Regions from separate parts of the Salmonella sp. FC25216 genome, predicted to be linked through region 3. Evidence: predicted binding sites of a transcription regulator. Region 3 holds the regulator's gene; each other region holds the start of a gene.

Region 1 (3,206 bases), on a different contig from region 3:
GTCTGGCGGACCCGAAAATTCAGGTCAAAGGCGATACGCTGTACGTTACCGGTGAACAGGTGAAGTACCGCGACTCCCGTGAAGGGATCGTGCGCGCTAACCGGATCGTCATGAACGATCTGCCGGAGGGGATTCGCACGATCCGCGTGACGGAAAACCGCCTTAATCTGCCGCAGGTCACCACTGAAACCGATGTCTCCAGCCTGAAACGCCATCTGGAAGGTGAACCGCTGGGACATGAAACCTCGCTGGCGCAAAAACGCGTGGAGCCGATCGTGCCAGAGAGTACTGAACAGGGTTGGTATATCGACAAGTCGCGCGTTGATTTTCATCTCGATCCCGTGCTGAACCAGTCGGTAGGCGGCCCGGAAAACTTCTATATGTATCAGTTGGGCGTAATGGGAACTGCGGATCTGTGGGTCACGGATCATCTGCTCACCACGGGCAGCGTGTTTGCCAATATCGCCAACAACTACGACAAATTTAACTACACCAATCCGCCGAAGGATTCGCATCTGCCGCGGGTGCGTACGCATGTCCGTGAGTATGTGCAGAATGATGTCTATGTGAATAACCTACAGGCCAACTACTTCCAGTATTTTGGCAATGGTTTCTATGGGCAGGTCTACGGCGGTTATCTGGAGACTATGTTTGGCGGTGCCGGGGCGGAAGTACTGTATCGCCCGGTGGACAGCAATTGGGCGTTTGGTCTGGATGCCAACTATGTGAAACAGCGTGACTGGCGTAGCGCGCAGGATATGATGAAGTTTACCGATTACAGCGTGAAGACCGGACATTTGACCGCATACTGGACGCCGTCGTTCGCCCAGGATGTGCTGGTGAAAGCCAGCGTTGGTCAGTATCTGGCGGGCGATAAAGGCGGTACGCTGGAAATCGCCAAACGCTTCGGTAGCGGCGTCGTTGTCGGCGGTTACGCGACGATTACCGACGCGTCGCCGGATGAATATGGGGAAGGGGATTTTACCAAAGGCGTATATGTTTCCGTGCCGCTGGATCTCTTCTCGTCCGGCCCAACCCGAAGTCGTGCGGCAATTGGCTGGACACCGCTGACGCGTGATGGTGGTCAACAGCTTGGCCGTAAGTTTGGCCTGTATGATATGACCAGCGACAGGAGCGTAAATTTCCGTTAATACTCAAGCCGGATAAGGCGTTCACGGCGCTATCCGGCAAATCATCTTATTGAACAAAATATAAACATAAATAAAAAATATAGATGTTCGTCACATTTGTGCGTTATACAGAAACCTCGCCACAGAGAAAGAGGGGCTGTTATGATGTCATTATCTCGCTCACATCTTGAGCTCATCGCCACGATTTTACAAAACGTACTAAATTTGGGGCTGCTTACCCTTGGCCTGATCCTGGTCGTTTTTCTCGGTAAAGAGACGGTGCATCTGGCGGACGCATTATTCGTGCCTGAGCAAGCCAGTAAATATGAACTGGTGGAAGGACTGGTGATCTACTTTCTTTATTTCGAATTTATTGCGCTGATTGTGAAGTACTTTAAGTCTGGCTTTCACTTTCCTTTGCGCTATTTCGTGTATATTGGGATCACGGCAATTGTGCGCCTGATCATTGTCGATCATAAAACGCCGATGGATGTATTACTCTATTCGGCGGCGATCCTACTGTTGGTTATCACGTTGTGGTTATGTAATTCGAACCGACTACGGCGAGAATAGGCGTCGCCACACCGTAACGGACGTACGGCATGGCGATAAATCAGCTTATTGTATGGCGGTTTTCGGCGTTTTCTCTTCTGCTGGCGTCCATAACTCCTCAAGTTCTTCCAGCGTTTTGCCTTTGGTTTCCGGTACAAACTTCCACATGAATAGCGCCGCCAGAACGCCCATCACACCGTAGATCCAGTAGGAGAAACCGTTGTGGAAATGGGCGACCAGCCATGAGTTTTTATCCATCATTGGGAAGGTCCAGGAGACAAAGTAGTTCGCCAACCACTGCGCGGCGACAGCAATGGCGAGCGCTTTGCCGCGAATGGCGTTGGGGAAGATTTCCGCCAGCAATACCCAGCAGACCGGTCCCCAGGACATCGCGAATGCGGCGACGTAGAACAGCATTGATAATAGCGCCACGATGCCCGGTGCCTGAGTGTAAAAGGCGGTGCCGAGACTAAACATCCCTAAAGCCATACCCAACGCGCCGATAATTTGCAGCGGCTTGCGGCCAAATTTATCTACCGTCATGATGGCCAGAACGGTAAAGCTCAGGTTAATGACGCCGACAATAATCGTCTGTAACAGCGCGACATCGGTACTGGCGCCCAGAGTTTTAAAGACCTCCGGTGCGTAATACAGCACCACGTTGATGCCAACAAATTGCTGGAAGACGGACAGCATGACGCCAATCGCAATCACGCCTGCGCCAAACATCAGCAGGCGTCCGCCTGTTTTGCGACCATTCTCCAGCGAATGAGTGATTTCCTGCATCGCCTGGCTTGCCAGTGAAGCCCCCATAATTTTGCGCAAAATGCCTTCTGCTTGTTCATTTCTGCCGCGCGCCATCAACCAACGCGGGCTTTCCGGTACGGTATACAGCAACAGTAAAAAGAGCAGCGCCGGAATACATTCTGAGGCAAACATATATCGCCAGCCGTTCGAATTCAGCCAGATGGCGTCGCCGGATTTGGCAATAAAATAGTTCACACAGTAAACCAGCAGTTGTCCAAAAATAATGGCGAACTGGTTAAATGAGACCAGTTTTCCACGAATATGGGCAGGGGCCAGTTCGGCAATATACATGGGTGATAGCATTGAAGCTAAGCCGACGCCAATCCCGCCTATAATGCGATAAATGACAAATTCGGGGACGTATCCAGCCAAATAAACTGGTACGGCGTTATCAGGGTTAATGGTGGTAAATCCTAACTCCGGCCAGGCGGAACCTACGCCGGAAATAAAAAATAACAGGGCGGCGATTTTTAAAGAATCTCGACGACCAAAACGGTTACTACAGTAGCCGCCAATCGCGCCGCCGATGATACAGCCAATCAGCGCGCTGGCAACGCAAAAGCCTAGCAGTGAGTTGGCGGCGGATTCGCTTAACTGCTGCGGCGCGACAAAAACAGTGTTTAATGACTCGACGGTACCGGAAATAACAGCGGTATCATCGCCGAATAATAACCCTCCTAATGTTGCGACTAAGGTAATCGAAAAAATATAGCGGGA
Region 2 (3,206 bases), on a different contig from region 3:
TTATCAATTTTTAAAAGGTCGACATTTAATGAGTACAGGTTATGCAAGTTCGAATAGCCAGTACCAAAGTCATCAATTGCCACCTCGTATCCCGCCTGGCGAAACGCCTGAATAATCGGCGTCATTTTAGGCACATCAATAAATCCGCGCTCGGTCACTTCAACCTTTATCTGTTGCGCAAGCACTGAATGCTGACGCGTTTTTTCATGAATCATCACAATTAACCGGGAAGAGAGAAAATCGGCGGCAGAGAGATTGATAGAGACATAAAGATGCGGGTGCGCAGCCAGAAAACAACCTAAATCATTAAATACCTCTTCGACGACATAATCGGTGATCTGCTCAATCATTCCCTCTTTTTCCGCCAGTGGAATAAATTCGCCAGGGCTCATCACCGGACCGTTATATCCCGGCCAACGCAATAGCGCTTCGGCGCCTACACACAACCCGTTTCGGATATCAATGATCGGCTGATAATGAAGGCAAAGCTGATGCCTGGTCATGGCCCGTTGCAGCAATCGGCGCGGTGAGTGATATGCCTGTCGGGATCGTGACCACATGAATAAGATAATAATGCTACAGATGATCCCTAACGGTAGCGTTAATGTAAGCTGATGAAAGAGGTTCTGGTAAAAACGCTCCTTTGAGGTTGAAACAATTGCGGCAACCGGTCGTTTTGCTGATTTAACCAGAGTATAAAAACGTTCACCCTGTTGGAACACAGGTTCACTTCGTCGCACCAAAGGTAATAGCTGAGCGGCCTGCGCCAGTTCACTCAGGGAGAAAAAGGTATTGGTCACCGTATCATACATTCCCCAGGCCAACGCCGGATCGTCTGACATCACCTCGCTATAAGATAATGGATTGATAACCACAACATAGTTTCCCCGCTGCATATACGTCATTTTATAACCGTTAAAAAAAGGCGTATCACGATAGTAATAAATAGCGATGTCAGGCTTTCGCTCATAGTCAGCGCGGGGAATAAAATAAGGGTTTGTTGGCGTCATAACCGTAGAGCATAGAAAACGCTGGCCTTCAGCATAAATCAACTCATTAATGTACAAACGACCGCGGATAATATTCAGCATTCGCTGTTGATGGGCTGGTGTACAGGCTTGTCCCTGATATTGTTCAGCAGCATCGCGGGCTAAATCCGCTTGCAGGATAACCAGCTCCGTTTTATCTAATACCCACTGTGCAAATGAATGTAATTGATTTCTGGTTTCAGAGACTGCCCGGCTATGAGCAAACCATAACGCCAGCAATACAGGAAGTAACACCACAATGATCGTTTCGAGAAATTTCAACACCTTGCGTCGCGTGCTTTGACTCATTTTCAGCCTATTTCCCTGCATTATTTATGACTATTATTGGCAAAACAAGATGTGATCCAAACGGAGGTTTACGGTGCATGAATCTATCAATATTAGCAACAGACTTTTGCCGGTCAACATTTACTATTAATGGATATGCGCAATCTTTATCGCATAACAGGCAGGAAGCCCAATATTTTTGATAATATCAGAATGATGCTCAGGTAAACGGCCGGCTATAAATTTTTATCCATTTCTTTTGATAAATAACTTGATATTTTTATCAGGTCTACATTTCACGGAAAAAATAAAAGAGTAGTAATAATACATCTTTTACTTTCGGACGGTTTCTCTATGGACGTTCAGAAACCACACAAAAAAGATGGTTATAAAACGCACAAAAAATACATTGTCGATCTGGTGGACAATCAACATTATGTGATACAGTTCACAAAAATAATGAAACAGAAATAATGTTTCATTCGATGTTGATGTGACGTCCGTTGATAGCCAGAATGTCCCACGCTTCCCGGGAGCAACGCCGCGCTGTCCTGGACAAAGGTCTATTCAGAGGAAATGTTTCATGACTGCCATAACCACTGGTGTCGTTCTTCTCCGTTGGCAACTGTTGAGCGCAGTGCTCATGTTTTTAGCCAGCACGCTCAATATTCGTTTCCGTAGATCAGATTATATTGGTCTGGCGGTGATCAGTAGCGGTCTGGGCGTAGTATCCGCCTGCTGGTTTGCCACAGGTTTACTCGGTATCACCATGATGGATCTCGCCGCAATTTGGCATAACATTGAAGCCGTTATGCTCGAAACGATGAGCCATACCCCACCAGAATGGCCAATGGTGCTGACCTGAGGTGCTATCGCTTCCCGGTGAAGTCGGCCCGGGAGGGTTTTCAACGCCTCCCTTTGCTTTCGATGATGCGCTCCCTGGAGGCATCATCGAAAGCGATCTATCCTAAATCCCCACGCTTTATTTATATCAAAATCTTATGTTTCGCTTTGACTGTAACGTAATAATAATGATAAGGAACACTATAAAATATCAATAATAGCCCTATATTATATGTTATTGTGCCAACCCCCTTTTTTTTACTTTTAGTTCACAGCAGTTGTCCTATATTATAACACCATGTATTTTTATGGTGAGCCTCAAACAGTCTGTTCATTCGGCATTTTTGACAATATTACAGGAGTGATCTAAACCGTTATTTTTACCATCCCGGTTTTGAGACTCCAAATATTTTCCCTAACGAATCCAGAGAAGATCCCGGATAATAATTATAGAATCGAAAACTACTCGTTGTGCCGTACACGTACATATTTTAAAAATCAATTGACTATTGTTTTTTAATTGACAGGGCGTACTGCAATATTAAAGAGGATAAAAAATAGTAAGTACCTAATATTAACTCAATTAAAGATGGCGCTGGGCTAATAGTGTTGGCGAAATAGAGGCAAAAAACTTAAAATGAAAGTCAAAGCGAATAAAAATATCCATTCTGCTACCAGCAGTCATACTCTCAAGGTGGGTCTGACCGCGAATTCTACTGGATACACAAGATCCAATAAAATAGTTGTTGTTGGCCCCAGTGAAGCGGAAGTAACCGGTATAATAGCATTATTACAACACGATGGCTTTCAGGTATGTCAGGGAAAAGGGGTTAAGTTGGATGCTGACGATTTACTTATCGTCACTTTGAGCACCGTTCCGCTACTAGGTTGGTGGAGATATCTGGAATACCTTCATATGTTAAAACGTAAAGGGAAATATCAGATGCTGGCTATTATTCCAACTGCTTTGAAAGAAATCATGTTACGTCAGAGTATCTGCCCAATAATTGAGGGAGGAGGAACGCTGGCCCAACTACATAATGCTTT
Region 3 (3,206 bases):
AGTAACAGGGTCAAGTGGCGCGGGGACCACCACCACCAGCCTCGCGTTTCGTAAAATTTTCGCGCAGTTAAATCTGCACGCCGCCGAGGTGGAAGGCGACAGTTTTCATCGTTATACCCGCCCGGAAATGGACATGGCGATCCGCAAAGCGCGCGACGCCGGGCGGCATATCAGCTATTTCGGGCCTGAAGCCAATGACTTCAGCCTGCTGGAACACACTTTCATTGAGTACGGGCAGACGGGTAAAGGCCAGTCACGTAAATATCTGCATACCTATGATGAAGCCGTACCGTGGAATCAGGTTCCCGGCACGTTTACACCCTGGCAGCCGCTTCCCGAGCCGACCGATGTGCTGTTTTATGAAGGACTGCACGGCGGCGTCGTCACGCCGCAACATGATGTCGCGCGTCATGTTGATCTGTTGGTTGGCGTGGTGCCTATCGTCAACCTCGAATGGATTCAGAAACTGATTCGTGACACCGGCGAACGTGGACACTCCCGTGAAGCAGTGATGGATTCCGTGGTGCGCTCCATGGACGACTACATCAATTACATTACGCCGCAGTTCTCCCGTACCCATATTAACTTCCAGCGCGTGCCGACCGTCGACACCTCCAATCCGTTCGCCGCAAAGGGCATTCCGTCGCTGGATGAGAGTTTTGTGGTGATCCATTTCCGCAACCTGGAAGGGATCGATTTTCCCTGGCTACTGGCGATGCTCCAGGGCTCGTTCATTTCTCACATTAATACATTAGTGGTGCCGGGCGGCAAAATGGGACTGGCGATGGAGCTGATTATGTTGCCGTTGGTACAGCGATTAATGGAAGGCAAAAAAATCGAATAACCGCGTTGAAACGCCCGATGGCGCTACGCTTATCGGGCCTACGGGATAAAAACTGGTAGGTCCGATAAGGCGAAGCCGCCATCAGATAATGATAATCACGCCGCAATCACTTCATACGAATGGGTAATATGGACCGCTTTTTCCAGCATTAGCGCCACCGAGCAATATTTTTCCGCAGAGAGATCAACAGCGCGCGCGACGGCAGCCTCTTTCAGATCGCTGCCGGTAACCATAAAATGCAAATTAATGTGCGTAAACAGGCGCGGCGCGTCTTCCCGGCGCTCGGATGTCAGCTTCACTTCGCAGTTGGTGACATTCTGACGCCCCTTTTGTAGGATCGATACCACATCAATAGCGCTACATCCGCCAGCCGCCATTAATACCATCTCCATCGGACTCGGCGCTTTGTCACCGGAGTTGCCATCCATTAAAATCTGGTGGCCGGAGGAAGACTCTCCGAGGAACGTGAGTCCTTCAACCCACTTTACACGCGCTTGCATATTTCGTAACTCCAATGTTTCAATTTTCCTGAAAGATTACGCGCATACAACAAAACTCGCAATGGAAGGCGACTTGGGTCATGCTGAAGCGAGACACCAGGAGACACACGGCGAAAGCTATGCTAAAACAGACAAGATGCTACAGTAATACATTGACGTACTGCATGTATGCAGAGGACATCACATTACAGGCTACAGTCTATTTTCGTAGCCCTCTTCCCAGGTAGCGGGAAGCATATTTTTGCAACCCCAGAGACAGTGCCGTTTTCTGGCTCTGGAGACAGCTTATAACAGAGGATAACCGCGCATGGTGCTTGGCAAACCGCAAACAGACCCGACTCTTGAATGGTTCTTGTCTCATTGCCACATTCATAAGTACCCGTCAAAGAGCACGCTGATTCACCAGGGTGAAAAAGCAGAAACGCTGTACTACATCGTTAAAGGCTCCGTGGCAGTGCTGATCAAAGATGAGGAAGGGAAAGAAATGATTCTTTCTTATCTGAATCAGGGTGATTTTATTGGTGAATTGGGCCTGTTTGAAGAAGGCCAGGAACGCAGCGCCTGGGTACGTGCGAAAACCGCATGTGAGGTCGCTGAAATTTCCTACAAAAAATTTCGCCAATTAATCCAGGTAAACCCGGATATTCTGATGCGCCTCTCTTCCCAGATGGCTCGTCGCTTACAAGTCACGTCTGAAAAAGTAGGTAACCTCGCCTTCCTCGACGTCACCGGGCGTATCGCTCAGACGCTGCTGAATCTGGCGAAACAGCCCGATGCCATGACGCACCCGGATGGGATGCAGATCAAAATCACCCGTCAGGAAATTGGCCAGATCGTCGGCTGCTCCCGCGAAACCGTTGGTCGTATTTTGAAGATGCTGGAAGATCAAAACCTGATCTCCGCGCATGGCAAGACCATCGTCGTCTACGGCACCCGTTAATCCCGTCAGAATGGCGCGTTTTATCATGCGCCATTTTTGTTTGCATCGATGTGGCGAAGACTGATTTATCACCCAGAGATTAATTACGCACTACGGCAAACGCTGGTGCTGTGCCTGCCTGTGGCTGTCGGTTTATTGATAGGCCAGCTACACCTGGGATTACTTTTCTCTCTCGTTCCCGCCTGCTGCAACATTGCAGGTCTGGATACACCGCACAAACGCTTTTTTAAACGCCTGATCATCGGCGCGTCGCTGTTCGCCGGATGCAGTCTGACAACGCAACTCCTGCTGGCAGAATCCGTCCCCCTGCCGTTGATCCTGACCGGGCTCACGCTGGTGCTTGGCGTGACGGCGGAAATTAGCCCACTTCATGCGCGGCTACTGCCAGCGTCGCTGATTGCCGCCATATTTACCCTGAGCCTTGCGGGATACATGCCCGTCTGGGAGCCGCTGCTTATTTATGCGCTGGGCACCCTATGGTACGGCGTGTTTAACTGGTTTTGGTTCTGGCTATGGCGCGAACAGCCGCTGCGCGAGTCATTGAGTTTGTTATATCGTGAACTGGCCGATTACTGCGAAGCGAAATACAGCCTGCTCACCCAACATATCGATCCGGAAAAAGCGCTGCCTCCCCTGCTGATACGCCAGCAAAAAGCGGTCGATCTCATTACCCAGTGTTACCAACAGATGCATATGCTTTCGGCGCACAACAATAATGATTACAAGCGCCTGTTGCGGGCTTTTCAGGAAGCGATGGATTTGCAGGAACACATCTCCGTCAGCCTGCATCAGCCGGAAGAGGTACAGAAACTGGTAGAACGCAGCCATGCGGAAGAGGTAATTCGCTGGAATGCGCAAACGGTCGCCGCTCGCCTGCGCGTGCTGGCGGATGACATCCTTTATCATCGTCTGCCGACGCGCT
Region 4 (3,206 bases), on a different contig from region 3:
TTTATCCGGCATCAAGGCGGCGCTACCCTTTGACGGGTAGCGCCTGCGCTTTACCTGACCAACTGTTGTCACTGTTTACCGTTCTTCTCATTTCTTTTTTTATTTTCTGATCTGGCTACTTGGCGATCATGATAATAAAAAGATCCGACGTATGAATGATCACCAGGTGGATAGCGTCATTGGAAAGTATTGTGGCGGTCTATCCGATGGCGTCGCTCATGCGCTGGCTGGCGCAGGACGCGCGTAAAAATGGGAGCGTCGTCAGCCGCAACGACCCCTGTCCCTGCGGCAGCGGCAAAAAATATAAAAAATGCTGCGGTAAAGCATAGCTAACGTGGTTATGACGCGTTGTTGAGCCTACACCGACTCCGGCATCGTAGACCCAACAAACATCGTAATGCGCTGTTGTTAGCCTTTTTTCCCACCGTACTGCGCGAACCATTCCAGCATTCTTTGCCAGCCGTCTTTTGCTGAGGCTTCGTGGTAGCCCGGACGATAGTCGGCATTAAATGCGTGCCCTGCATCGGGATAGACCACGATTTCCGCCTTCGCGTTAGCGGCGCGTAGCGCCTGACGCATGGTTTCCACGCTCTCCTGTGGAATACTGGTATCCTGCCCGCCGTATAAACCCAGTACCGGCGCGTTAAGATCGGTGGCAATGTCAACGGGATGCTTCGGCGAGTTGAGCGACGTGTCGCCCACTAGCTTGCCGTACCACGCTACCGCCGCTTTTAACTGTGGATTGTGCGCGGCGTACAGCCAGGTTATCCGGCCTCCCCAACAAAAACCGGTGATCATCAGCCGGTGCGCATCCCCGCCGTTGCGCGAGGCCCAACTGGCGACGTGATCCAGGTCAGCAAGGACTTGCGAATCCGGTACCTTAGCCACCAGCCCGCTCAATAATGTGGGTATATCGGCGAAATCATTGGGGTCGCCTTCGCGGAAATAGAGTTCTGGCGCGATGGCGAGATAGCCTTCCAGCGCCAGCCGTCGGCAAATATCGCGAATGTGTTCGTGTACGCCAAAAATTTCCTGCACCACAATGACCACAGGCAGCGCACTGTTGTTCGCTTTTGGTTTGGCGTAATAGGCTGGCATGTCGTCGCCCTGAGAGGGAATTGACGTTACCCCCGCGCTAATGGCCTCATCAGGGGTATGAATCATCGTAGGGGCAAGCGGGGAGGCTGCAGGTGCAAAGCCGGATGGATGTGTCGTTGTCATGGTATTCTCCGTACCCTTAAAAAATAGCGCAATCTTAACTATAGACAGTGTGTAACAAACCACATTGCCTTAAAGCGGCTATCTTTTGTGCAATGCCTGGCGATATTGATTATTTATTGTGATGCACATCACTTTTTAATGGTAATTGAATGCAATTGTTTTACGCCATAGTGATTGCTGTCACGAAAATATCTTTATGTCTTAGGTAAAGTGTCTCTTTGCTTCTTCTGACAAACCCGATTCACAGAGGAGTTTTATATGTCCAAGTCTGATGTTTTTCATCTCGGCCTCACCAAAAACGATTTACAAGGGGCCCAGCTCGCCATCGTCCCTGGCGATCCTGAGCGTGTGGAAAAGATCGCCGCGCTGATGGATAAGCCGGTTAAGCTGGCATCACACCGCGAGTTCACCTCCTGGCGCGCTGAGCTGGATGGCAAGGCAGTTATCGTTTGCTCTACTGGTATCGGCGGTCCGTCTACCTCTATTGCCGTGGAAGAACTGGCGCAACTGGGTATTCGTACTTTCTTGCGTATCGGCACCACGGGGGCGATTCAGCCGCACATCAATGTCGGCGACGTTTTGGTAACGACCGCATCCGTTCGTCTGGATGGGGCGAGCCTGCATTTTGCGCCGATGGAATTCCCGGCCGTTGCCGACTTTTCCTGCACCACTGCGCTGGTTGAAGCTGCGAAATCGATTGGTGCCACGACTCACGTTGGCGTAACCGCCTCTTCCGACACTTTCTATCCGGGTCAGGAACGTTACGACACCTATTCTGGTCGCGTTGTTCGTCGCTTCAAAGGTTCTATGGAAGAGTGGCAGGCGATGGGCGTGATGAACTACGAAATGGAATCCGCTACGCTGTTAACCATGTGTGCAAGCCAGGGTTTACGCGCAGGTATGGTGGCGGGGGTTATCGTCAACCGTACCCAACAAGAGATTCCGAATGCGGAAACGATGAAACAAACTGAAAGCCACGCGGTGAAAATCGTCGTGGAAGCGGCCCGTCGTCTGCTGTAATTCCCCTCTCTTTTGCAAAGGCCGACGTGTTCGGCCTTTTCTTTTTGCGTGGCGCCTCGCAGGAAATTCCTTTTAAACTGGACGTTTATACAGCACAATTCTATTTTGTGCAGGACTGTGTGGTTCCAGGGGGAGGCGTTGTGGATATTACTCTTATGATAAGTGCCGTCGTGGCGCTGGCGGCTGGGGCGGTTATTGGCTGGCTGGCGACGAAAGCGCACGCCGATCAAATCCGCGCCGAGCTTATCGAAGAACGGCGGGAGCTGGATATCGAACTGAGCGCAGCCCGGCAGCAATTAGCGCAAGAAGCGCACTGGCGTAGCGAATGCGAGTTACTTAATAACGAACTGCGTAGCCTGCACAGTATTAATACCTCTCTGGAAGCCGATCTACGTGAAGTCACGACCCGTCTGGAAGCGACTCAGCAACACGCGGAAGACAAAATCCGTCAGATGATCAACAGCGAACAGCGTTTAAGCGAACAGTTTGAAAATCTGGCGAACCGTATCTTTGAACACAGTAATCGTCGTGTAGACGAACAAAACCGACAAAGCCTGAATAGCCTGCTGACGCCGCTGCGTGAGCAACTGGACGGTTTTCGCCGTCAGGTTCAGGAGAGTTTTGGCAAAGAAGCGCAGGAGCGGCATACGCTGGCGCACGAAATTCGTAACTTGCAGCAGCTTAATGCGCAGATGGCGCAGGAAGCAATCAACCTGACGCGCGCCCTGAAAGGGGACAATAAGGCGCAGGGAAACTGGGGCGAAGTTGTGCTGGCGCGGGTACTGGAGGCATCCGGACTGCGTGAAGGCTACGAATACGAAACACAGGTCAGTATTGAGAACGATGCGCGCTCGCGGATGCAGCCGGATGTCATCGTCCGCTTGCCGCAGGGCAAAGATGTCGTCATCGACGCTAAAATGACGTTAGTCGCCTATGAGCGTTACTTTAATGCTGAAGATGACTAT

What was found. Region 3 encodes CRP, which controls carbon source genes, mostly activating them, when cyclic AMP is high. Its sites were predicted from a motif close to ATGTGANNNNNNTCACAT; they were not measured.
Region 1: the regulator CRP is predicted to act here: its motif matches at 1,230-1,247, upstream of psiE (phosphate-starvation-inducible protein PsiE).
Region 2: the regulator CRP is predicted to act here: its motif matches at 1,753-1,770, upstream of AC3G3F_RS03065 (YjcB family protein).
Region 4: the regulator CRP is predicted to act here: its motif matches at 1,338-1,355, upstream of udp (uridine phosphorylase).

What each region holds. Positions count from the first base shown of each region.
Region 1 covers NZ_JBDGON010000001.1:713,025-716,230, reverse strand. Annotated here, with positions in the region: gene AC3G3F_RS03275 (YjbH domain-containing protein) at 1-1,151, shown strand, start outside; gene psiE (phosphate-starvation-inducible protein PsiE) at 1,293-1,703, shown strand; gene xylE (D-xylose transporter XylE) at 1,749-3,206, opposite strand, start outside.
Region 2 covers NZ_JBDGON010000001.1:649,590-652,795, forward strand. Annotated here, with positions in the region: gene AC3G3F_RS03060 (EAL domain-containing protein) at 1-1,337, opposite strand, end outside; gene AC3G3F_RS03065 (YjcB family protein) at 1,900-2,181, shown strand; gene AC3G3F_RS03070 (hypothetical protein) at 2,797-3,206, shown strand, end outside.
Region 3 covers NZ_JBDGON010000004.1:379,045-382,250, reverse strand. Annotated here, with positions in the region: gene AC3G3F_RS10945 (phosphoribulokinase) at 1-844, shown strand, start outside; gene AC3G3F_RS10940 (OsmC family protein) at 940-1,344, opposite strand; gene crp (cAMP-activated global transcriptional regulator CRP) at 1,652-2,284, shown strand; gene AC3G3F_RS10930 (YccS/YhfK family putative transporter) at 2,333-3,206, shown strand, end outside.
Region 4 covers NZ_JBDGON010000016.1:66,719-69,924, forward strand. Annotated here, with positions in the region: partial or broken gene AC3G3F_RS22420 (SEC-C metal-binding domain-containing protein) at 198-329, shown strand; gene AC3G3F_RS22425 (dienelactone hydrolase family protein) at 409-1,221, opposite strand; gene udp (uridine phosphorylase) at 1,480-2,241, shown strand; gene rmuC (DNA recombination protein RmuC) at 2,382-3,206, shown strand, end outside.